2 regions of the Fictibacillus sp. b24 genome follow, and region 2 is predicted to be linked to the other one. Evidence: a T-box and tRNA genes for the amino acid it is inferred to sense, from the RefSeq annotation. Region 2 holds a T-box; the other holds one or more tRNA genes.

Region 1 (13,515 bases), 730 kb from region 2:
GATATTGATGCTTATATCTCTATTCAATGTAAAAATAATGATTCTGAGTTCTCTGAAGTTCCTAGCGACATCTTTCAGATGAAAGCAGAGCTGAATAAGCCTGTACAAAACTTGATCATCAATGACCGCCAATGGGTATTGCTGAACTATCCTACAACAGGTCTCGCTCAAATGGCTAAAATGAGCTTAGAAAAGTTCACTGATTTTGTACTTGATGTGTGCAACGTAGATTATAAGGCGATGGCGGAAGCGCAAAAACCGCTTCACGCTTTAATGGAACGTACGGATAAAGTTCGCATCACGGCTCCAGGTACAGATCTAACTTTTTCAATTAAAGGAATTCCAGCTGTCATGTGTGCGGGTGAGAACAACATTCCTGATGGAGAAGTGTTTACAGCACCAGTAAAAGATAGTGTCAATGGAACCATTACATACAACACGCCTTGTCCTTACCATGGCACAACTTTCAATAATGTAAGTCTTACGTTTAGAGATGGGAAAATTGTTGAAGCCACTTCTGATAATACAGAGAAATTAAACGAAATCTTTAATACGGATGAAGGCGCTCGTTATGTTGGTGAGTTTGCGATTGGTGTGAATCCGTTAATTCAGCATCCAATGGGAGATATTTTATTCGATGAAAAGATCGGCGGAAGCATTCACTTCACACCTGGAAGAGCTTATCAAGATGCATACAACGGAAACGAATCAGGCATCCATTGGGATATGGTGTTGATTCAGCGCCCAGAGTACGGTGGAGGAGAAATCTATTTTGATGATGTATTAATCAGAAAAGATGGCTTGTTCGTTCTGCCAGAACTTTTAGGACTTAATCCAGAGAATCTTAAATAAACACTCTTTTCCAAAAGATTGTTGCTTTCAAATCTTGTCTTCTATGATCGATGATTGGAGTGTAAGGTGCGAGACTCCTGCGGGACAGGCGGGCAGGTGAGACACTTAAGAGTGAAACGTACGAATGTGGCTCACCGCCTGCCCCGCGGAAAGCGAGCATCCTGGAACGGAGATCAACCACTATCTAAAACAACAAAGCGTTTCAAAACAAAACAGCAACAATTTAAAAAAAGCGGGGAGCACGTTCCCGCTTTTTCTAATCCATTAAAAGAAGGTGTTTCTCATGATTCTTTCAAGTGCAAGATTAAGAGAAGAGATAAAAGACGAGATAAAGAAGCGTTTTCCTGAAGAAGAGTTCCGCTTTTACAACAACATGAAAGAAGCTAAGGCATATCTTGAACAAGCCGAAATCCTACTATCATACGGAGAAGATTTGACAGATGAATTGGTTGCTGAGGCGAAATCCCTTAGATGGATCATGGTCATTTCAGCAGGTCTTGATAAAATGCCTTTTGAAGCCCTGGAAAAACAAGATGTTCTCATCACGAATGCAAGAGGCATCCATAAAACACCAATGGCAGAATATACGATTTCGATGATGCTTCAAGTGTCACGCAAGGCGAGTCTGCTTTTAGAAAATCAAAAACAGCATACATGGGATCGGAAAGTCCCGATGACTGAGATTTCTGGAAAGACTCTCGGTATCCTAGGTACTGGTGCAATCGGCTGTGAAATAGCGAGGCTTGCAAAAGCGTTCAATATGAGAACAATAGGCTTTAATAGAAGCGGACATCCTGCTGAAAACTTGGACTTAATCGTAGATAAAGAAGGAATCAATAAGCTGTATGAAGAAAGTGATTTTATCGTAAATGTTCTTCCATCTACACAACAAACTCATCAATTTGTAGGAGAAAGAGCGTTTTCCCTCATGAAAGAGAGTGCAATATTCATCAACATTGGCAGAGGGACGACAGTAAATGAAGAAGAGCTTATTCAAGCACTGCGAGAAAAGGAGATCAGCCACTCTGTACTCGATGTGTTTGAAAAAGAACCATTACCAGAAGAAAGCCCGCTTTGGGATATGGAGAACGTAACGGTTACTCCACACTTATCAGGGATTTCTCCACAATATCAAGAAAGAGCCATTGAAATCTTTTGTGATAATCTTACTTCTTTTAGAAAAGATAAAAGTGAAGAGATGGTCAATATCATTCCATATGACCGGGGGTATTAATATGAAAATATACACAAAAACTGGAGATAAAGGAACGACTTCATTAATTTATGGAGAACGCGTTTCTAAAAATGATGTGCGTGTAGACGCATATGGAACGTGTGATGAGGCAAACAGCATGATCGGCTTTGGTGTCAGCCTAATGCCCAAGGAGGATTGGGCGGAGAAAGCAACGGTAACTATGCAAAAAGTACAAACCGTTCTTTTCCATGTTGGTGCAGAACTGGCAACACCTGCAGGGAAAGAAGTAGCGTGGAAGTTGAAAGAAGAGGATATCCGTTTTCTTGAAGAAACCATCGACGAATGGCAAGCGGGACTTAAACCTCTTAAACAGTTTATACTTCCAGGAGGTTCACCATCAGCAAGTGCTTTTCATACAGCCCGTACGATTGCGAGACGAGCCGAGCGAATTGCTGTTGGAATAGATGGCGTTAATCCATTAGTGATGTCTTACTTAAACAGACTGTCTGACTTTTTGTTTATTGCAGCAAGATATGTAAACGAAAAGATGAAGGTGAACGAGCCTGTTCTGCACGAAGATCATTCATAAAACTGCGCTTCAATTGACAAAACCTGTAGGTAGCAGTAGACTAATTATAACGATTACAAAGTAAGAATTCTTAAAGAAATGGGGTGCATGACGATGTCTAGCGCAAAAATCAGTGCGGCAATTGACAACTTAAAATCAGCAGGTGTTCGTATAACGCCTCAGCGTCATGCTATCTTAGAGCATCTTATCCAATCAATGTCCCATCCAACAGCTGATGAGATCTACAAGGCGCTGGAAGGGAAATTTCCTAATATGAGTGTTGCAACAGTCTACAACAACCTTAGAGTTTTTAAAGAGGCGGGTCTTGTTAAAGAACTGACTTACGGAGACTCATCAAGCCGATTTGATTGTGTAACAACAGATCACTACCATATCATCTGTGATTCGTGCGGTAAGATTGTGGATTTTCATTATCCTGGTCTAGACGAGGTTGAGAGTCTCGCAGAATCTGTAACAGGCTTTGATGTAGGACGTCACCGTATGGAAATTTACGGAGTATGCCCAGATTGCAAAAGAAAACATTAAAAAAAAGCTGACTTCCCATACGGTGAGTCAGCTTTATCTATTTTCTTTGCGCATTTGGCGTTTAGAATTATATTTTTCATCAAAATCTTCGCCTTCAAGACTTTTATCCATCGTAAGCGGCTGATTACAGGACATGCAAGCATCTACACGACCTAATACTTTTGTGACCTTACCACAGTTCGGACAAACCACCTGTACAGCTTGGGTAGAGATCATTCCGATCCAGAAGTAAACACCAGCGCTGGCGATTGTTGCGATAAACCCAACCACCATAAAAATTGACATAACGACAAAACTTGTCTTGAAAAACAGGCCAGCATACATGATGATAATACCTATAAACACTAGGCTTAAGGCAAACGTACGTATTTTATTAATTTTGCTCGTATACTTTATCATACCTGTCCCTCCTCCGTTCATTAGTATAACATATGAACTCTCTAGAAAAGAAAAAGGATTTCTTTATTTGATGTTGAAAGATAACAAACAGGATTTTGTTAAAATGGGAGATGACCTTCATGGAAGATATTTTACGCCCGCTATATCAAGAGAGAGCAAGCAACGAAAACACACTAGGTGTTCTTTTCGTTGAAAAAAACAAAACATTCAGCCCTGGAACCGATCACTTTGACTGCGTTCTTCTTATAATAGTAAAAGAATCAGATCAACCTTGGATGATTAAACACTATGAATTCGAATCAGGATCGGCTGCTCTGCATGTTGTAACAGAAGGCCTTCTTAATTCCTGGCTGATGCTAGGATCTAATAGAAGAGCTGTAGACTGGGTAATGAACGGCAAAGTTCTATTTAACCGTAACGAATACATAACGAGATTGCGTGACCGGCTGCACGAGTTTCCGGCAGAAGAAAGAACACATAAGATTGGCCTTGAGTTTGCAAAGCTGCTCCGTCGTTATAATGATGGAAAAGAACTATTTCACTCAGGTCATTATTTAGATGCATTTAACAACATCATGCATGCTCTTCATCACCTTGCTCGGTTATCGGTTATTGAACATGGATACTATCCTGAAGTTACGGTATGGAATCAGGTTAAAGTGATACAACCGGAAATCTTCAAGTTATATGAAGAACTCGTCACAGGTGAAGAATCCATTGATAAACGAATTGAACTTCTATTACTTGCATCTGAGTTCTCGCTCTCTTCAAAAACCAAATTAGGTGCCAATCACTTGTTAGGTGTTATTAAACAAAAAGAAGAGTGGGCTTATCATGAATTAATGGAACATAGTGAGGTTCAGGACTATGCTATTGATCTTCCGATGATTCTTAATCACTTAAAAGACAAAGGTTATATTAAGACGGTTAAACGAGAAACAAAGAGCAAGAACCTGTACCATCGCTACTACGCAATAAAAGAATAAACTTTTTTATAAAAAGGTGTTGACCTGTTTATCTATATCGTGCTATATTATTTCTTGTCGCTGCGACACACAGAAACAATGTTGCAGACGGGAAACACGATAAAAAAACAGGTTGACATCTTCTTTTTAAGATGCTATCCTAATAAAGTCGCCAAAACGAGCGACAAGCTAAAAACACACAGTTCTTTGAAAACTGAACAAAAGAAATAGGTAAGGAATTAAGAATTAATTCCGTCAGTTTTAAAATCGAGCAAGACAAACACTTTTATGGAGAGTTTGATCCTGGCTCAGGATGAACGCTGGCGGCGTGCCTAATACATGCAAGTCGAGCGAATGAAGAGGAGCTTGCTCCTCTGATTTAGCGGCGGACGGGTGAGTAACACGTGGGTAATCTGCCTGTAAGACGGGGATAACTCCGGGAAACCGGGGCTAATACCGGATAATAAGAGAAGAAGCATTTCTTCTTTTTGAAAGTCGGTTTCGGCTGACACTTACAGATGAGCCCGCGGCGCATTAGCTAGTTGGTGAGGTAACGGCTCACCAAGGCGACGATGCGTAGCCGACCTGAGAGGGTGATCGGCCACACTGGGACTGAGACACGGCCCAGACTCCTACGGGAGGCAGCAGTAGGGAATCTTCGGCAATGGGCGAAAGCCTGACCGAGCAACGCCGCGTGAGCGATGAAGGCCTTCGGGTCGTAAAGCTCTGTTGTTAGAGAAGAACAAGTACGAGAGTAACTGCTCGTACCTTGACGGTACCTAACCAGAAAGCCACGGCTAACTACGTGCCAGCAGCCGCGGTAATACGTAGGTGGCAAGCGTTATCCGGAATTATTGGGCGTAAAGCGCGCGCAGGCGGTCTCTTAAGTCTGATGTGAAAGCCCACGGCTCAACCGTGGAGGGTCATTGGAAACTGGGAGACTTGAGTGCAGGAGAGAAAAGTGGAATTCCACGTGTAGCGGTGAAATGCGTAGAGATGTGGAGGAACACCAGTGGCGAAGGCGGCTTTTTGGCCTGTAACTGACGCTGAGGCGCGAAAGCGTGGGGAGCAAACAGGATTAGATACCCTGGTAGTCCACGCCGTAAACGATGAGTGCTAGGTGTTGGGGGGTTCCACCCTCAGTGCTGAAGTTAACACATTAAGCACTCCGCCTGGGGAGTACGACCGCAAGGTTGAAACTCAAAGGAATTGACGGGGGCCCGCACAAGCAGTGGAGCATGTGGTTTAATTCGAAGCAACGCGAAGAACCTTACCAGGTCTTGACATCCTTTGACCACTCTAGAGATAGAGCTTTCCCCTTCGGGGGACAAAGTGACAGGTGGTGCATGGTTGTCGTCAGCTCGTGTCGTGAGATGTTGGGTTAAGTCCCGCAACGAGCGCAACCCTTGACCTTAGTTGCCAGCATTCAGTTGGGCACTCTAAGGTGACTGCCGGTGACAAACCGGAGGAAGGTGGGGATGACGTCAAATCATCATGCCCCTTATGACCTGGGCTACACACGTGCTACAATGGATGATACAAAGGGTTGCGAAGCCGCGAGGCCAAGCCAATCCCAAAAAGTCATTCTCAGTTCGGATTGTAGGCTGCAACTCGCCTACATGAAGCCGGAATTGCTAGTAATCGCGGATCAGCATGCCGCGGTGAATACGTTCCCGGGCCTTGTACACACCGCCCGTCACACCACGAGAGTTTGTAACACCCGAAGTCGGTGGGGTAACCCTTTTGGGAGCCAGCCGCCGAAGGTGGGACAGATGATTGGGGTGAAGTCGTAACAAGGTAGCCGTATCGGAAGGTGCGGCTGGATCACCTCCTTTCTATGGAGATTATGAAACAGCTTCGACTGTTTCGTAAGTACACCTATTCTTCTTTTGTTCAGTTTTGAGAGAACTAAATCTCTCTACTTTATATGTTCTTTGAAAACTAGATATCGACATCCAAACAATATGCAAGGCAGATATATTATTTATCTGCGCCAAGCAAGATCTTGATGTGTAAACATCATATAAGGTTAAGCTAGAAAGGGCGCACGGTGGATGCCTTGGCACTAGGAGCCGAAGAAGGACGGGACGAACACCGATATGCCTCGGGGAGCTGTAAGTAAGCATTGATCCGGGGATTTCCGAATGGGGGAACCCACCATCCGTAATGGGATGGTATCCATATCTGAATACATAGGGTATGAGAAGGCAGACCCGGGGAACTGAAACATCTAAGTACCCGGAGGAAGAGAAAGCAAATGCGATTTCCTGAGTAGCGGCGAGCGAAACGGAAACAGCCCAAACCAGAGGGCTTGCCCTCTGGGGTTGTAGGACACTCTACATGGAGTTACAAAGGAACGAAGTAGGTGAAGCGGTCTGGAAAGGCCAGCCAAAGAAGGTAACAGCCCTGTAGCTGAAACTTCGTTCTCTCCTGAGTGGATCCTGAGTACGGCGGGACACGTGAAACCCCGTCGGAATCCGGGAGGACCATCTCCCAAGGCTAAATACTCCCTAGTGACCGATAGTGAACCAGTACCGTGAGGGAAAGGTGAAAAGCACCCCGGAAGGGGAGTGAAATAGATCCTGAAACCGTGTGCCTACAAGTAGTCGGAGCCCATTAACGGGTGACGGCGTGCCTTTTGTAGAATGAACCGGCGAGTTACGATCCCGTGCAAGGTTAAGTTGATAAGACGGAGCCGCAGCGAAAGCGAGTCTGAATAGGGCGACATAGTACGTGGTCGTAGACCCGAAACCGTGTGATCTACCCATGTCCAGGGTGAAGTTCAGGTAACACTGAATGGAGGCCCGAACCCACGCACGTTGAAAAGTGCGGGGATGAGGTGTGGGTAGGGGTGAAATGCCAATCGAACACGGAGATAGCTGGTTCTCCCCGAAATAGCTTTAGGGCTAGCCTCGCGGCAAGATTCCTGGAGGTAGAGCACTGATTGGACTAGGGGCCCCCACAGGGTTACCGAATTCAGTCAAACTCCGAATGCCAGAGAATTATCCGCGGGAGTCAGACTGCGAGTGATAAGATCCGTAGTCAAAAGGGAAACAGCCCAGACCATCAGCTAAGGTCCCAAAGTATACGTTAAGTGGCAAAGGATGTGGAGTTGCCCAGACAACCAGGATGTTGGCTTAGAAGCAGCCACCATTTAAAGAGTGCGTAATAGCTCACTGGTCGAGTGACTCTGCGCCGAAAATGTAACGGGGCTAAACGTATCACCGAAGCTATGGCTTGTACCGTATGGTACAGGGGTAGGGGAGCGTTCGAAGTGCAGCGAAGTCAGACCGGAAGGACTGGTGGAGCGCTTTGAAGTGAGAATGCCGGTATGAGTAGCGAAAGACAAGTGAGAATCTTGTCCATCGAAAGCCTAAGGTTTCCTGAGGAAGGCTCGTCCGCTCAGGGTTAGTCGGGGCCTAAGCCGAGGCTGAAAAGCGTAGGCGATGGATAACAGGTTGATATTCCTGTACCACCTCCTTTCCGTTTGAACAATGGGGGGACGCAGTAAGGTAGGGTGAGCGCACTGATGGAATAGTGCGTCTAAGCAGTTAGGCTGTTGGGTAGGCAAATCCGCCCAACGTGAAGGCTGAGCTGTGATGGCGAGGGAAATTTTAGTACCGAAGTCCCTGATCCTACACTGCCAAGAAAAGCCTCTAGTGAGGAAAGAGGTGCCCGTACCGCAAACCGACACAGGTAGGCGAGGAGAGAATCCTAAGATGATCGGGAGAACTCTCGTTAAGGAACTCGGCAAAATGACCCCGTAACTTCGGGAGAAGGGGTGCTCTGATAGGGTTTATCGCCCGAGAGAGCCGCAGTGAATAGATCCAAGCGACTGTTTAGCAAAAACACAGGTCTCTGCGAAACCGCAAGGTGAAGTATAGGGGCTGACACCTGCCCGGTGCTGGAAGGTTAAGAGGAGGGGTTATCCTTACGGAGAAGCTCTGAATTGAAGCCCCAGTAAACGGCGGCCGTAACTATAACGGTCCTAAGGTAGCGAAATTCCTTGTCGGGTAAGTTCCGACCCGCACGAAAGGTGTAACGACTTGGATACTGTCTCAACGAGAGACCCGGTGAAATTATAGTACCTGTGAAGATGCAGGTTACCCGCGACAGGACGGAAAGACCCCATGGAGCTTTACTGCAGCTTGATATTGGATTTTGGTACAGCTTGTACAGGATAGGTAGGAGCCTGAGAAGCCGGAGCGCCAGCTTCGGTGGAGGCGTCGGTGGGATACTACCCTGGCTGTATTGAAATTCTAACCTTGAACCGTGATCCGGTTCGGAGACAGTGTCAGGCGGGCAGTTTGACTGGGGCGGTCGCCTCCTAAACAGTAACGGAGGCGCCCAAAGGTTCCCTCAGAATGGTTGGAAATCATTCGCAGAGTGTAAAGGCACAAGGGAGCTTGACTGCGAGACCTACAAGTCGAGCAGGGACGAAAGTCGGGCTTAGTGATCCGGTGGTTCCGCATGGAAGGGCCATCGCTCAACGGATAAAAGCTACCCTGGGGATAACAGGCTTATCTCCCCCAAGAGTCCACATCGACGGGGAGGTTTGGCACCTCGATGTCGGCTCATCGCATCCTGGGGCTGAAGTAGGTCCCAAGGGTTGGGCTGTTCGCCCATTAAAGCGGTACGCGAGCTGGGTTCAGAACGTCGTGAGACAGTTCGGTCCCTATCCGTCGCGGGCGCAGGAAATTTGAGAGGAGCTGTCCTTAGTACGAGAGGACCGGGATGGACACACCGCTGGTGTACCAGTTGTTCCGCCAGGGGCATAGCTGGGTAGCTACGTGTGGACGGGATAAGTGCTGAAAGCATCTAAGCATGAAGCCCCCCTCAAGATGAGATTTCCCATCACGTTAAGTGAGTAAGACCCCTTAGAGATGATGAGGTTGATAGGTCTGGTGTGGAAGCGTGGTGACACGTGGAGCTGACAGATACTAATCGGTCGAGGGCTTATCCTTAAAATGCATAACGTTTGGAAACGTCGTATCTAGTTTTGAGAGAACATACTCTCAATATAATTGGTTCAGTGATGATGGCGAAGAGGTCACACCCGTTCCCATACCGAACACGGAAGTTAAGCTCTTCAGCGCCGATGGTAGTTGGGGGTCTCCCCCTGTTAGAGTAGGACGTCGCTGAGCCATACATATTCCACAGTAGCTCAGTGGTAGAGCTATCGGCTGTTAACCGATCGGTCGTAGGTTCGAGTCCTACCTGTGGAGCCATATTGGAGAGCTGTCCGAGAGGTCGAAGGAGCACGATTGGAAATCGTGTATACGGTCAACCCCGTATCAAGGGTTCGAATCCCTTGCTCTCCGCCAGATACATACTCTCTAGCTCAAACAACTGGCCCGTTGGTCAAGCGGTTAAGACACCGCCCTTTCACGGCGGTAACACGGGTTCGAATCCCGTACGGGTCACCATTTTATACATAACCAACTTAAAATATGGAGGATTAGCTCAGCTGGGAGAGCACCTGCCTTACAAGCAGGGGGTCGGCGGTTCGAACCCGTCATCCTCCACCATTTAAACTTTAGTATCATATTTATATCATCGCGGGGTGGAGCAGTCTGGTAGCTCGTCGGGCTCATAACCCGAAGGTCGCAGGTTCAAATCCTGTCCCCGCAACCAATTGGACTCGTGGTGTAGTGGTTAACATGCCTGCCTGTCACGCAGGAGATCGCCGGTTCGACCCCGGTCGGGTCCGCCATTTTTATCAAAACGGTGGTTTTAAAACACCAAGAATTTTATTCTTGGCTCGATAGCTCAGTCGGTAGAGCAGAGGACTGAAAATCCTCGTGTCGGCGGTTCGATTCCGTCTCGAGCCACCATTTTTTTTGCCGGTTTAGCTCAATTGGTAGAGCAACTGACTTGTAATCAGTAGGTTGGGGGTTCAAGTCCTCTAGCCGGCACCAGTTTTTTCTTCCTTAATTGGAATAAAAAACGTATTGAAAAACAGGGTGTTTATGTTTTATAATAAAACCTGTCTTCATTTTGTGGAGGGGTAGCGAAGTGGCTAAACGCGGCGGACTGTAAATCCGCTCCCTCCGGGTTCGGCGGTTCGAATCCGTCCCCCTCCACCATCTTTTAAATCCTTATACAGGGGCATAGTTTAAAGGTAGAACGAAGGTCTCCAAAACCTTTGGTGTGGGTTCGATTCCTACTGCCCCTGCCAATTATATACTGTGGCGGTCGTGGCGAAGTGGTTAACGCATCGGATTGTGGTTCCGACATTCGGGGGTTCGATTCCCCTCGTCCGCCCCATTAATATTTAAAGTGTTGGGCTATAGCCAAGCGGTAAGGCAACGGACTTTGACTCCGTCATGCGTTGGTTCGAATCCAGCTAGCCCAGCCATTTTTATTTTTATAACATAAGATACCTTTAACAGCATATTATAAGTTAATTAAAAAAGTTAATTAAATGTTTGCGGAAGTAGTTCAGTGGTAGAATACAACCTTGCCAAGGTTGGGGTCGCGGGTTCGAATCCCGTCTTCCGCTCCATTTTTATATTCTGGCGGCATAGCCAAGTGGTAAGGCACGGGTCTGCAAAACCCTTATCCCCCGGTTCGAATCCGGGTGCCGCCTCCATAATTCCAATTCAAAAAAGATTCAAATGCCGGTGTGGCGGAATTGGCAGACGCGCACGACTCAAAATCGTGTTCCTTCTGGAGTGTCGGTTCGACCCCGACCACCGGTACCATTTTACTTAACTTAACATTTAAACTTAAAACTTCTCACGTTTGTGGGGAGTTTTTTTATTGTTGTTTGTGGGCGGAACTGAAGCTCTACTGCACGTAAATGTCATTCAGCTGCGCGCAAATGCCGGGTAGCTGCGCGAACTAAAAAATACGACTAGGAAAACCAGGAGTGCTGTCACAGTTATTTATAAATCAAAATGATCAAAAGGAGGACTGAACGATGGAAGATTTCTTCGCTGAGATGAAAAATGATTTAGGAATATCCTTAAATGCTGTTCAAAAAAAAGCGGTCTTACAGACGGATGGGCCTCTTCTATTACTAGCATCGCCAGGATCAGGGAAAACAACTACTATCATCATGCGTATTGGTTATTTAATTAAGCAAAAAGGGATAAATCCAAATCGTATAAAAGCTGTTACATTCAGTAAAGCCTCGGCAAATGATATGAAAGATCGATTCATGCGGTTTTATCCGGATCTTCAGCCAGCAGACTTTTCAACCATACATAGCTTTGCTTTTGAAGTAGTTAGAAATTATTACAGAGGGATGGGGACTTCTTTTCGAATTATTGAAGGTGAGCAAGAGTTAGGCGAGAGTGCAGCGCGGGATGAAAACATTCAGTTGAATAAAAAGTTAATATTGAGAAACTTATTTAAGTCAACAGTAGGTGAGAACATAACAGAGGACCAAATGGAGGAGCTCGTCACCTATATCAGCTACGTTAAAAATAAAATGCTGCCTAAAGATAAATGGTCAACCGTATCGTGTGATGTTCCTAAAGCAGAACAAATTATTATTCAATACGAAGAATTTAAGCGTGCAGACCGAAATCAAATTTTATTGGATTTTGATGATATGCTTACAGTTTGTAATGAGGTATTAGGAAATAATGAGAAATTGCTGAGTCTATATCAGCAAAGATATGATTATATTTTAACGGATGAAAGTCAGGATACGTCGCTGGTGCAGCATTCCATAATAGAAAAGTTAGTATCAATTCATAAAAATTTATGTGTTGTAGCCGATGATGATCAATCGATTTATAGCTGGAGAGGTGCTGAGCCTTCCTATTTGCTTGAATTTAAGAAGGTGTATCCTGAAGCAGTTATACTTTTTATGGAACAGAATTACCGCTCTACACAAGACATCGTGAATGTTTCTAATCAGTTTATTAAACGAAATAAGAATAGATACGAAAAGAATATGTTTACAGAAAATCCTCCGAATAAACCTATTGAAATAAGAAAACTTATCAATTTTAATGAACAATCCAAATACTTGGTTAAGGAACTTAAAGATGAAGATGATTTAAAAGAGATCGCCATTTTATACCGTAACAATTCCTCATCCATTGGCTTAATGAATGATTTTGACCGTGCAGGGATTGCATTTTATATGAAGGATGCTGATAATCGTTTCTTTTCACACTGGGTCGTTCAGGATATATTGAATTTTATGCGCATGGCTTTTACCGATAAGAGGCCAGATATTTTAGAAAAGATACATTTAAAATTTAATGGCTATATCAGTAAACAGCAGATGAGTGCTTTAAAGCAATTGAATACGAACGATTCTGTATTTGATAATTTGCTGAAGCATGTAAAATTACAGGATTACCAAGTTAAGCTATTGAAAGCAAGCCAAGAAACATTTAAAGAAATGAAAGAGATGAAGCCGCTTCAGGCTATTCGGGTAATCAGGGATCGGTTAGGTTACGATAAGGCTCTGGAGAAGATATGTAAAAGTCTTGGGTTTCGTATTGATTATTTAATTGGCATTTTAGATACTCTTGAAGAGATTGCGGCAGATCTAAAGAGTCTTGAGGATTTCGCAAAAAGACTAAAGCATCTGGAAGCTGTTTTAAAGACAGCCAAAAGGAAAAAGGGACAAAATGCTGTTACGCTCTCAACATTTCATAGCTCAAAGGGTCTTGAGTTTGAGAAGGTATATATGATTGACTTAGTACATGGAATCATTCCTTCTAGTGAAGACCAAACTGACAGCGGTTTGATGGAAGAATCGGCTCGCCTTTTTTATGTAGGAATGACGAGGGTGAAAAAACAATTAAAACTTATTACTTATGGTTACCGGGACGGGAAAAAGGCAGAAGAATCCTTATTTGTTGCTGATGTTAAGAACATTATCAATCCTCCTGATCTATCTGCATCTAAAGAAGCTATAACCCAGAAGAACATAAGAATAAGAAGAGAAGTTGGATCAAGTAATCGAGAAAAGATAAATGGAGTTCCTTACAATCCTAATGCTATTCGAGAAAAGGAAGCATTAC
Region 2 (9,922 bases):
GTGTCTAAGCAATCCTTCTCTCATGAAGCTAGTTTTCTCTACCAGCTTTTGAGATGAAGTATTTGCAGGTTCAATGAGCGCTTCGATCCGTTCTAGCTGCAAGTGTTCAAATCCAAACTTTATGACAGCTTCTAACGCTTCCGCGGCTATTCCTTTTCCCCAGTACTGCTTACTCAGTTCAAATCCCACTTCAGCTCGAAAATGCTTAGGTGCTCTATTGAGGAAACCACAACTTCCGATTACATTACCTGAATTTCTTAATGTAATCCCCCATCTCATACCTGATCCTTCTTTTACAATGGTTTGATACCACTGAATTTCACTATGAACGTCTTTAACAGTTTCGTAAGGTTCGAGTCCCATATGTTTTACTACCTCAGGGTCAGACAAATAACTAAGCATGTCTTCTGCATCTTCAAGTGTTACTTCTCTTAAAATCAATCGTTCGGTTTCAATGGAAAGGAAATCTATCATCAAACGCTAGACCTTTCTTTGAAACTTTTTTTAATAGAAGTAATTTTTATCAATTCATCGTATAATTTCATTTTCATCTCTTCCAGTTCTTCGCTAGAAGGCTTTACTTCCTCTGAAAACATCTCCTCACGATTTACCCACCAGACAGGACCTTTTACAGGTGAATCATTCTTTCTTCGGGGAAACAGATGCCAGTGCAGATGCGAATCTCCATTCCCGAGTAATTCATAGTTTAACTTCTCAACATCAAAGGCTATATAAACGGCTTCAGCCACTTGACTCATTTCTATCAAAAACTTATTTTTCACGGGGTTCTCTAAAAAATGAAGCTCTGTCTTATGTTGTTTAGATAAAAAAAGGCTGTATCCCTTAAAATATTGATGATCTCCAATAACCACATACCCTGTTTCTAATTCAGCAACAAAATAGGGATTTTTTTTATTTTCAATCATTTTAATACGCTCACAAATTAAACAGCTCTGATTCGTCATGGCTAAACCCTCACTCTTTTATTTTGTATTCATATTAGCATTAATTTCCTTTTTTGTGTTCTGATTGTTTATTCTTTCATTTAGTTCCCACAGTGCCGTTTTGTTGCTATCCCATTTAAGTTCAATCAATGCTTCCTCATAACCCACCCATTTGTATGTGGAGTGCTCCCTCGAGAGCGTTAACTCATCATTCAACACTTCCATACCAAATGAGTATTCAGGAATAACATATACGTCCTCACCCCATAAATAATGACCGACAACATGTTCAACTGGCAGCGATGTCACTGTATCTAGCTGGATGAGGTTGCACGATGAACTTAAACCTGCTTCTTCCAATGCTTCACGTCTTGCTGCTTCAACAGGCGTTTCTCCTCCTTCCCCACCACCAGCAATTCCTTGCCAATAGTTAAGATCGGCTCTTTTTAAAATGGCATATTCAACACGGTTTTTTCTTATTCGAAAAGGTATAACCAAAACTTGGTACGGAGCTCTCAATCTTCATTCCTCCAAAAGGTCATGTACTTATTTTGTAACACTTCCAAGCGGTATTTCCTCAAAAACTCGGCTATTATAGTAATACACTTATTTTGTTGGGGGCTTTACTTTGGAAACCAATCTTTTACAAGAAGCAACGGAATTCATTACTTGCTGCTACCAGGAGTTAAATAAAACACAAGAAGAAATAGAGAATCGAATCAACGAGATTACGAGCGAGATCCATGAACAAGGCACATACAAACACACATCTTTCGAAATAGAGTATGGAGCGAAAGTCGCTTGGCGGAACAGCAATCGCTGTATCGGAAGACTCTTTTGGGATCAGATGCATACATTTGATAAACGACATCTGGAAACAGAAGAAGACATCTTTCAAGCGATTATCGAGCACATGAAGTATGCAACGAATCATGGGCGCATTCGTCCAACCATCACGATTTTTTCACCACAAACAGATAATCAGCGAGTTCGTATCTGGAACCATCAGATGATTCGTTACGCGGGGTATCTGTTAGAAGATGGCGTAGTTGGTGATCCAGCATCCATCGAATTTACGAAAAAATGTATCGAATTAGGGTGGGAGCCTAAATACGGACAATTTGATATTCTCCCAATCGTTATCCAACTAAACAACGATACTCCTAAATTCTTTGAACTGCTTGACGCGGTTACTCTAGAAGTGGATATTCGCCATCCGGAATATGAATGGTTTCAAGATCTGCAGCTGAAATGGTACGGTGTTCCTTTCATTTCTGATATGAAACTTGAAATTGGAGGCATTCACTATACAGCAGCTCCTTTTAACGGATGGTATATGGGAACGGAAATTGGCGCTCGTAACTTAGCAGATGAAGACCGGTACAACATGCTGCCGCAGATTGCATCACTCATGGGGCTAGATACGAAAAGCTCTATTTCTCTTTGGAAAGATAAAGCACTCGTGGAACTGAATATTGCCGTGCTGCATTCGTTCAGAGAAGACGGCGTTAGTATCGTCGACCATCATACGGCAGCACAGCAGTTTAAGAAGTTTGAGGAAAAAGAATCAGAGAGCGGCCGTAAAGTTACGGGAAACTGGGCCTGGCTTATTCCTCCAATGTCCCCGGCCACTACCCATATCTTCCATAAGCCTTATAAAAATGAAGTCGTAAAGCCGAATTATTTTTATCAGCCTAAGCCTTACTGATAAAAGCTCACACGAAAACGTTCAGAAACTCTATCTGGACGTTTTTTTCATACCTTCCTCTTCTGCAAAATATACTTGCTATGAGGGTTTTGGGTTCGATGGAGGGAGCTGTATGTAATGGCAATAAAACCACGTCAATTGCAGCGGGGTGACACAATCGGAATTGTAACATTAGGAAGCCCGCTAGAAGCGAACATTATTAATGAAGGAATCAATACATTAAAAAACATGGGGTTTAAAGTCGTCATAGGCGATTATGTATATGCCGCTAACGGTTTTTTAGCAGGAACGCCGCAGCAGCAGGCCACAGATTTAATGAACATGTTTAAAAATCAGCAAGTGAAATTAATTCTGCCTACTAGAGGTGGTGTGGGAGTAGCGAGCATTCTCCCCTACCTGGACTTCAACATCATAAAGAACAATCCAAAGATCGTTTCAGGTTATAGTGATATTACCATTTTACTGAATGTCCTCTATCAATTTGCAGATCTTGTTACGTTTCAAAGCCTAATGCTTTTAGATTTCCGCCAAGGAACGCCACCTTACAACTATAACCAATTCTTCAATAGCATTACTCAATTAACAACACCGTGGTCCATTAATAATCCTCCAGGAATTCCCCTTGTAAGTAAAGTTCAGGGTAATGTTACGGGGCAGATTGTTGGCGGGAACCTTACATCATTTGTAGGCAGTTTAGGCACACCTTATGAAATTGATACGAAGGGAAAGATATTATTTCTTGAAGATACACATGAACCGGTTAATACGATTTTTCGATATTTGAATCACCTGAAGCTCGCAGGTAAATTTGATGATTGTATCGGAATCATTATGGGTGAATGTACAGAATGCCAACCTGCTTATGGGAAAACGTACGAAAACATAATTGATGAATTTCTCGTTCCACTTGGAAAACCATTGATGACAAACCTTACAAGTTCACATGGCTTTTATAAAGCAGCAGTACCCCTCGGTGTAAATGTGACCATGAATACGTATAACCGTTCGCTCACAGTGATGGAGCCAGCAGTGAGTATATAACTATTATGAGTGATATACAGGACTTACAGGAAAACGACCACAATTTTATGGTCGTTTTTAAAGTCCTGCAAGCTTTACTCTATATTTTAATCTTCACAAATTTCCGCTTACCTACTTGAACAATCATGCCTTCCTCCACTTGAATCAGCAGATTCGTATCTTCCACTTTTTCACCATTAATTTTAACACCACGGTTGCCAATCATTCTGCGAGCCTCACTTTTTGACGGAAGCATCTTCAGTTCAACAATCAGGTCAATAACCGATACTTTCTCTGCACCCTCCCACTTCATCACTGGAATCTCATCCGGCAGGGTTCCTTGCTGAAACACGTTAATAAACTGCTGTTCTGCCGCATCTGCTGCTTTCTCCCCATGGTACATCTTCACAATTGTTTTGGCTAAAAGCATTTTTGCATCGCGAGGGTGTATTTTTTCATTCTCGATATCATCTTTCAAACGCTGGAGGTCTTCAGGTGTAAAATTCGTTACAAGTTCAAAGTACTTTGTCATGAGTGAATCTGGTATCGACATCGACTTGCCGTACATTTCTTGCGGTGCTTCATCTATACCAATGTAGTTCTTTTTAGACTTCGACATCTTTTCAACGCCATCTAATCCTTCTAAGAGAGGCATCAACATCGCAACTTGTTTTTCTTTGCCGAACTTTTCTTGGTAGTGTCTTCCCATTAAAATGTTAAACTGCTGATCCGTTCCGCCAAGCTCGATATCACACTCCAGCATAACGGAATCGTAGCCTTGCATAAGTGGGTAAAAGAACTCATGCAGCGAGATCGGCTTACCTGTTGAGATTCGCTTATCGAAATCATCACGCTCCAAAAGCCGTGCCACCGTTATTTTTCCTGCAAGGTTAATAACATCTTCAAAGTTAAGCTGTGACAGCCATTTCGAGTTGTAATGAAGTTCAACTTTTTCCATGTCCACGATTTTACCGAACTGTTCGAAGTATGTCTTCGCGTTATGCTCCACTTCTTCGGTTGTAAGCTGTTTACGCGCAACAGACTTCCCTGTCGGATCGCCAATCTTTCCGGTAAAATCACCAATGATAAGCTGGATGATATGGCCGTTCTCTTGAAACTGTCTGAGTTTATTCAGTACAACCGTATGACCGAGATGTACATCTGGCGCTGACGGATCTAGACCGAGCTTTATTTTCAACGGGCGATTTTCAAGAATCGATTTCGCCACTTTTGTTTCTAAATCTTCAGCAGGAATAATCTCCTGAACACCTTGGCTATAGAGCGCCAACTGCCTCTTCACTTCATTTCTTTGATTCTCTGTTAATAGTTCCATAACCTGACTCATTTGATTTCCTCCTTTTAAATTTAAAGGCTATTTTTGAAAAATTTTGTTGCTCTTTTAAGAGGATGATTACCTTTTAAGTTGTTTTGAGGCGTATGAGAGAAATAATTTTTAGAAAAAAGCCAAAATAGGTGCAGTTTAAGCTATAAAAAAGGATCTCCCCTTATACTAGGCGGGGTATCTAATCCACTAATTCTAGAAATTTTGGAAATAATCCTGGAAATTTTGGAATTATTCCGGCGAGTTTTGGCTATAATCCCGCGAGTTTTGCTCATTTATCCGCGAGTCGATAAAACTCGACAAATATCGACCAACCCTATACCCCCACCCCCAACAAAAATCAGTCCTCACTCTCCCGCATACCAGTATTACTTCACTCAAGCAACGTTCATGCACAGCTTTTCCTAGTGGTTAGATTAAATTCGTCTAGTGTTTTACAGCAAAACAAAAAGACCACATCCCTAAAACTAAGGGACGTGGTCTAACTTTTACACGCGGTACCACCCTAATTGAAGAACGTAACATTCTTCCGCTTAAAAAAATAACGGTTTCCCGTCCTTTGCATCTGACCTGAACAGTCAAAAACAAAGAAAGCTCCTGGAAATGTAATTCACATGATCTTTGTGCCGGTTCGCACCATCCACCGGCTCTCTGATTACAGGGAGATCATTGCTACTGCGTTTCCTGTCATTGCATTTTTATATAAAATTAGAAATTATTTTCTCGGATGACTCGTCTAAGCAAGCCTGATATTACTTTTTGCTCTTCAACTGACAATGAAGATACCACTTCAACCTCACCTTGATGAAACTGAGGATACAGCTCCTCCATCACTTTTCTGCCTTGATCGGTCAGCACCACACACGTGATACGCCTGTCGCGATTATCCACTTTTCGATAGCAAAGCTGTTTTCTTTCTAATGTATTCGTAATGTTGCTTATGGTTGCTTTCGAAACACCAGCTGACATTGCGAGCTTTTTCGTCTCGACCGATTCCCAGATCCAAAGGTCATACAAAATGGAAAATGACGTCCACGATAGACCGTGTTTTGCTAAAACTTCCCGCTCCATCTTATTCCGCAATCCTTGTGCCGCTCGGTAGAGATTAGTTACGACAGTTATAGCGTCCAAGTGGAGTGACTCGATGGGCGCCTTCGCTAATTTGTTGATGGTATCCTTTTCTTCCGGCAATAATTCACCGAACTCATCAAAAGAATAGATGCTAACCACTCCTTAAAGTTTTCATAATCGTTAGCGTTGAAACGATATTAACAAAGTTACATGGTAAATGCAAGATAGTTTTTTAGATTCTCTGTTGTTAAGTTGCCCATTTTGTCTTGTCACCATTATGATGTGGTTTTCCATACTTCACTAAAACGTGCCAAAGCAATTTCAATTCCTGAAGGGCTTCACTATATGTTCCTAGGTCGCTCCAAGCGTCTGGATTCCGCTTCAAGTCCATAACGGCACTACCGACAACACTGGCATCAATCACATTATTTTTTGCGATCCGTTTTGCTAAAGAAGGCATAGTCGGACCTCTAAAATCAGGCGGTACTTCGTCTGCCGTTAGCTCGAATCCCATATGCCAATAGAGATTGATTGCATATTTAGAACAAAGTTGTTCCAATGTTTTCCCAACCCTCGTTTCCTTAAAAGATGGATCTGCAACAAGAACTTCAACATCTTCCTTTAAAGAAATGTCACCATGAACTTGAGCTTCAATATAATGATTAAGATTACGAATCACCTGTTGCTTTGATGGATCAAGTACTGCCTTATCTAGGTTGGATTGAAGATGATTGATTAGTTTTCCTGGTGTTAGATTCCTTTCACCAATGGCAAAATCCCTTGTGAAAATTTCAACCAACAAAGCGGACATAATCATATCAAACTCAGTCAGCGTTCCCTTTTCAACAGGATCTTGATGAGAGTCCAAATACGTGAACGTTGAGCGTTTGGAGACTTGAGGAGAAAGCAGAAAATAACACGAACCAAAACGAGGAGCTGGACCGTCTGGATGTAGCATCAGATTCAAAGCGCCGTATTTCGGACGATGGCTATTGGTCGTCCCTTCCAATTGATACGCTCCTCCAAAAATTCTTTCTTCCCACGTATCACGCAATCCGCCAGGGTATGCTGAAACGCTTCCGTTCGAAAGCAGCGTTTCAAACTGACTTTTATAAACACCGTCGAGCAGTAAAGCTTCAGCAACCATTTTCAAACTTGAGTTTGGCCGATCTGGATGAAAGTGGAGAGCGATTCTTGCATTCTTTTTTATTTTCAAAACAGCGTCTTCATATAATTGGACTGGGATATTCGCCATCTTTAGAATGTGTTTGATTGACTCACATGCTTCATCTTTATGGTTTTTAGCATATTCCTCAAAGAACTGGATAGCTGCATTTTGCGAACGAGATAGTTTCATAAATAACGGTTCCCCTTTAATGATTTATACAGCTATTCGTCACGTTTTTGTTATATCCTTTGATTTTTTTTAAAAGGAATAGGGCGAATTCTGGAACGAATATATTCAAGATAAGGAGTGATAAAACATGGAAAAGGCAAGAAAGCGAAGTATGACAAGAACAAGAAGCTTTCGTACTCCAAAGACAATTACTCTTATAACGATGCTTTTTCTAATGATTGTTGCGATAGTTAGTTTATTTTTGTCGAATTCTATATATCATGAGCACCTCGTATTATCTGAAGGCCTTTACTGGCTAGGAGGGTCGATCTTTTCACTTTTTATGTCCATCTTCCTAGTTCATTATAAGATGGAGAAAGTGATTGAAAAGATTTTCGTTCCTTTACTGATTGCTGGTACGCTCATTTGTTCAATTGTTTTTGCCCATACCGCTGTTCAGCTTTTTAGAGATAAAACAGCTTATGATCATGAGAAATTTCAAAGTGTTGAAGGTATACCCTCTAATATTACGTACGATGGTTCGAAAAACGGCAGAGATTATGTGGCAACCATTACAATACAGGGAACAACTCTTCATTTTGCTCAACAATCTATTCTAAGATCCAGTTTTATAGAGAAGTATAAAAATAAACCTCTAAAGCTAGCCTACCTGCCTAGAAGCAAGTATGCAGTAGCGATAGAGGTATTAAGTGAGCAACAATAGAGAATCAAGCCCTTACTCGATTTACAGCAATTAACATTAAGAAAGAAATTCCAACAACACTCGCTACCCACATCCAGGCGAGATCCATGTTGCCAGAGTCGATCGCCATGTAGATTGCGGTAGATACCGTTTGCGTTTTTCCGGGTATATTCCCCGCAAACATGAGTGTTGCACCGAATTCTCCCAAAGCTCGGGCAAAACTTAATATGGCACCGGATACGATGGCCCTAAGTGCTAAAGGAATGGATATCCTCATAAAAACATGCCATTCATTCGCTCCATCTACACGTGCCGCATTCTCAATATCTCCGTCAATGGACTCGAAACCCGATTTTGCCGATTGATACATGAGAGGAAATGCAACAACCGAAGACGCGATTACTGCGGCCCACCATGTAAACATGATTGGTTGGTGAAATAACCATTGTATGAGTTGCCCGCCTGGACCATTTCTCCCGAATAAAACAATCAGAAGAAAACCAACTACCGTAGGCGGCAGCACTAAAGGCAGTAAAAAGAACGTTTCAACAATAGATTTCCCTTTAAATTTTTTGTGAGCCATCATCCGTCCAAAAAATAAGCCTGCAGCGATTACGAGGATTGCCGCAACTAGTGCAATTCCTAACGACAGTTTGACTGGTGACCAAAAGTCGATAGCCATCTAATTTTCTACCCGCTTAAAACCATTGTCTTCAAAGACTTTGATCGACTCTTCTTTTTTCAGAAATTCATAAAACTCCTTGGCTTCTTTCTGATGTGAACTTTCTTTAGTTACGCCTACGGGGTAGACGATAGGTGAATGCGTTTGCTCGCTTGCGGTTGCTGCAATTTTCACTTTATCCGAGATCACGGCATCTGTTTTATAAACAATTCCAGCGTCTACGTTTCCCGTTTCTACATAGGTTAATACTTGACGCACATCTTTGGCATAGACCATTTTCTTTTCGATCTCGTTCCATAGATTTAAGCTTTCAAGCGTTTCTTTCGCATACGTTCCAGCTGGCACAGACACTGGCGTTCCGATTGATATTCGGTCGGCTTTCGGTAAATCCCCAAACCCATTTATTTTTGAGTTGGTTGAAACGATTAGCACCAATTCGTTACGCAAAAGATCTGTTCCTGAGTTTCCCTCGATGAATCCCTCTTTTACAAGTTCATCATATTTATCTTCTGCTGCTGAGAAGAACAGATCAACAGGTGCACCTTGTGCGATCTGCTGCTGCAGTGCTCCTGATGCTCCAAAGTTATATGTAATCTTTACATTCGGATGTTCTTTTTCATAGACGGCTGCGATTTCATTTAACACATACTGCAAACTAGCTGCAGCTGATATGGTAAGTTCAACTCTGTCTTGTGTTTTTTGTTTGTTCGATTGATCTTGCCCCTGTCCTCCGCATGCCGTTAAAAGTACGATGAGCATCGTTAGGCAAATCATCATATGATACCTTCTTCTCACTTCATTTCTTCCTTCCACAGCAATGTCTGATTACATTTGATTATAGCAAAGCATTAGCGGAAACTCTTCTATTGTACTTGCTTTCGTTTGCGTAAATTAAATTTCAAATAAAAGAAGCCGCCATGAAGGACGATTCCCCTTCGTGACAGCTTCTTCTTCTCTTATTCTGTAACGGCAAGTACAGACCCTTTATACTCTTTGTCGATAAAGTCTGTGATCTCTTTAGAGTGAAGCACTTCAAGCAAAGCTTTGATCGCTTTTTTATCTTTGTCTCCTTCACGAACCGTGATGATGTTCGCAAATGGTGATTCAGACCCTTCT

The links. A T-box is a leader RNA that pairs with one kind of tRNA and senses whether it is charged. The one in region 2 lies ahead of tyrS (tyrosine--tRNA ligase), so its partner is inferred to be a tRNA-Tyr.
Region 1: it encodes a tRNA-Tyr, which carries the amino acid that the T-box ahead of tyrS (tyrosine--tRNA ligase) is inferred to sense. The anticodon was not compared.

What each region holds. Positions count from the first base shown of each region.
Region 1 covers NZ_JAUCES010000005.1:3,435,129-3,448,643, reverse strand. The annotation lists gene QUF49_RS18120 (aminopeptidase) at 1-852, shown strand, start outside; gene QUF49_RS18115 (hypothetical protein) at 919-1,200, shown strand; gene QUF49_RS18110 (D-2-hydroxyacid dehydrogenase) at 1,136-2,086, shown strand; gene QUF49_RS18105 (cob(I)yrinic acid a,c-diamide adenosyltransferase) at 2,088-2,636, shown strand; gene perR (peroxide-responsive transcriptional repressor PerR) at 2,730-3,161, shown strand; gene QUF49_RS18095 (YgzB family protein) at 3,195-3,560, opposite strand; gene QUF49_RS18090 (nucleotidyltransferase-like protein) at 3,680-4,546, shown strand; rRNA gene QUF49_RS18085 (16S ribosomal RNA) at 4,811-6,360, shown strand; rRNA gene QUF49_RS18080 (23S ribosomal RNA) at 6,553-9,489, shown strand; rRNA gene rrf (5S ribosomal RNA) at 9,554-9,669, shown strand; tRNA gene QUF49_RS18070 (tRNA-Asn) at 9,679-9,753, shown strand; tRNA gene QUF49_RS18065 (tRNA-Ser) at 9,758-9,849, shown strand; tRNA gene QUF49_RS18060 (tRNA-Glu) at 9,877-9,951, shown strand; tRNA gene QUF49_RS18055 (tRNA-Val) at 9,978-10,053, shown strand; tRNA gene QUF49_RS18050 (tRNA-Met) at 10,083-10,159, shown strand; tRNA gene QUF49_RS18045 (tRNA-Asp) at 10,163-10,238, shown strand; tRNA gene QUF49_RS18040 (tRNA-Phe) at 10,284-10,359, shown strand; tRNA gene QUF49_RS18035 (tRNA-Thr) at 10,368-10,443, shown strand; tRNA gene QUF49_RS18030 (tRNA-Tyr) at 10,527-10,611, shown strand; tRNA gene QUF49_RS18025 (tRNA-Trp) at 10,630-10,703, shown strand; tRNA gene QUF49_RS18020 (tRNA-His) at 10,717-10,792, shown strand; tRNA gene QUF49_RS18015 (tRNA-Gln) at 10,809-10,883, shown strand; tRNA gene QUF49_RS18010 (tRNA-Gly) at 10,956-11,030, shown strand; tRNA gene QUF49_RS18005 (tRNA-Cys) at 11,043-11,117, shown strand; tRNA gene QUF49_RS18000 (tRNA-Leu) at 11,145-11,229, shown strand; gene QUF49_RS17995 (ATP-dependent helicase) at 11,448-13,515, shown strand, end outside.
Region 2 covers NZ_JAUCES010000005.1:2,709,298-2,719,219, forward strand. The annotation lists gene QUF49_RS14065 (GNAT family N-acetyltransferase) at 1-474, opposite strand, end outside; gene QUF49_RS14070 (HIT family protein) at 474-926, opposite strand; gene QUF49_RS14075 (NUDIX hydrolase) at 984-1,463, opposite strand; gene QUF49_RS14080 (nitric oxide synthase oxygenase) at 1,573-2,652, shown strand; gene QUF49_RS14085 (S66 peptidase family protein) at 2,770-3,693, shown strand; gene tyrS (tyrosine--tRNA ligase) at 3,773-5,017, opposite strand; T-box leader at 5,482-5,714, opposite strand; gene QUF49_RS14095 (MarR family transcriptional regulator) at 5,723-6,235, opposite strand; gene QUF49_RS14100 (DUF3626 domain-containing protein) at 6,333-7,442, opposite strand; gene QUF49_RS14105 (hypothetical protein) at 7,570-8,145, shown strand; gene modB (molybdate ABC transporter permease subunit) at 8,150-8,806, opposite strand; gene modA (molybdate ABC transporter substrate-binding protein) at 8,807-9,601, opposite strand; gene QUF49_RS14120 (MetQ/NlpA family ABC transporter substrate-binding protein) at 9,763-9,922, opposite strand, start outside.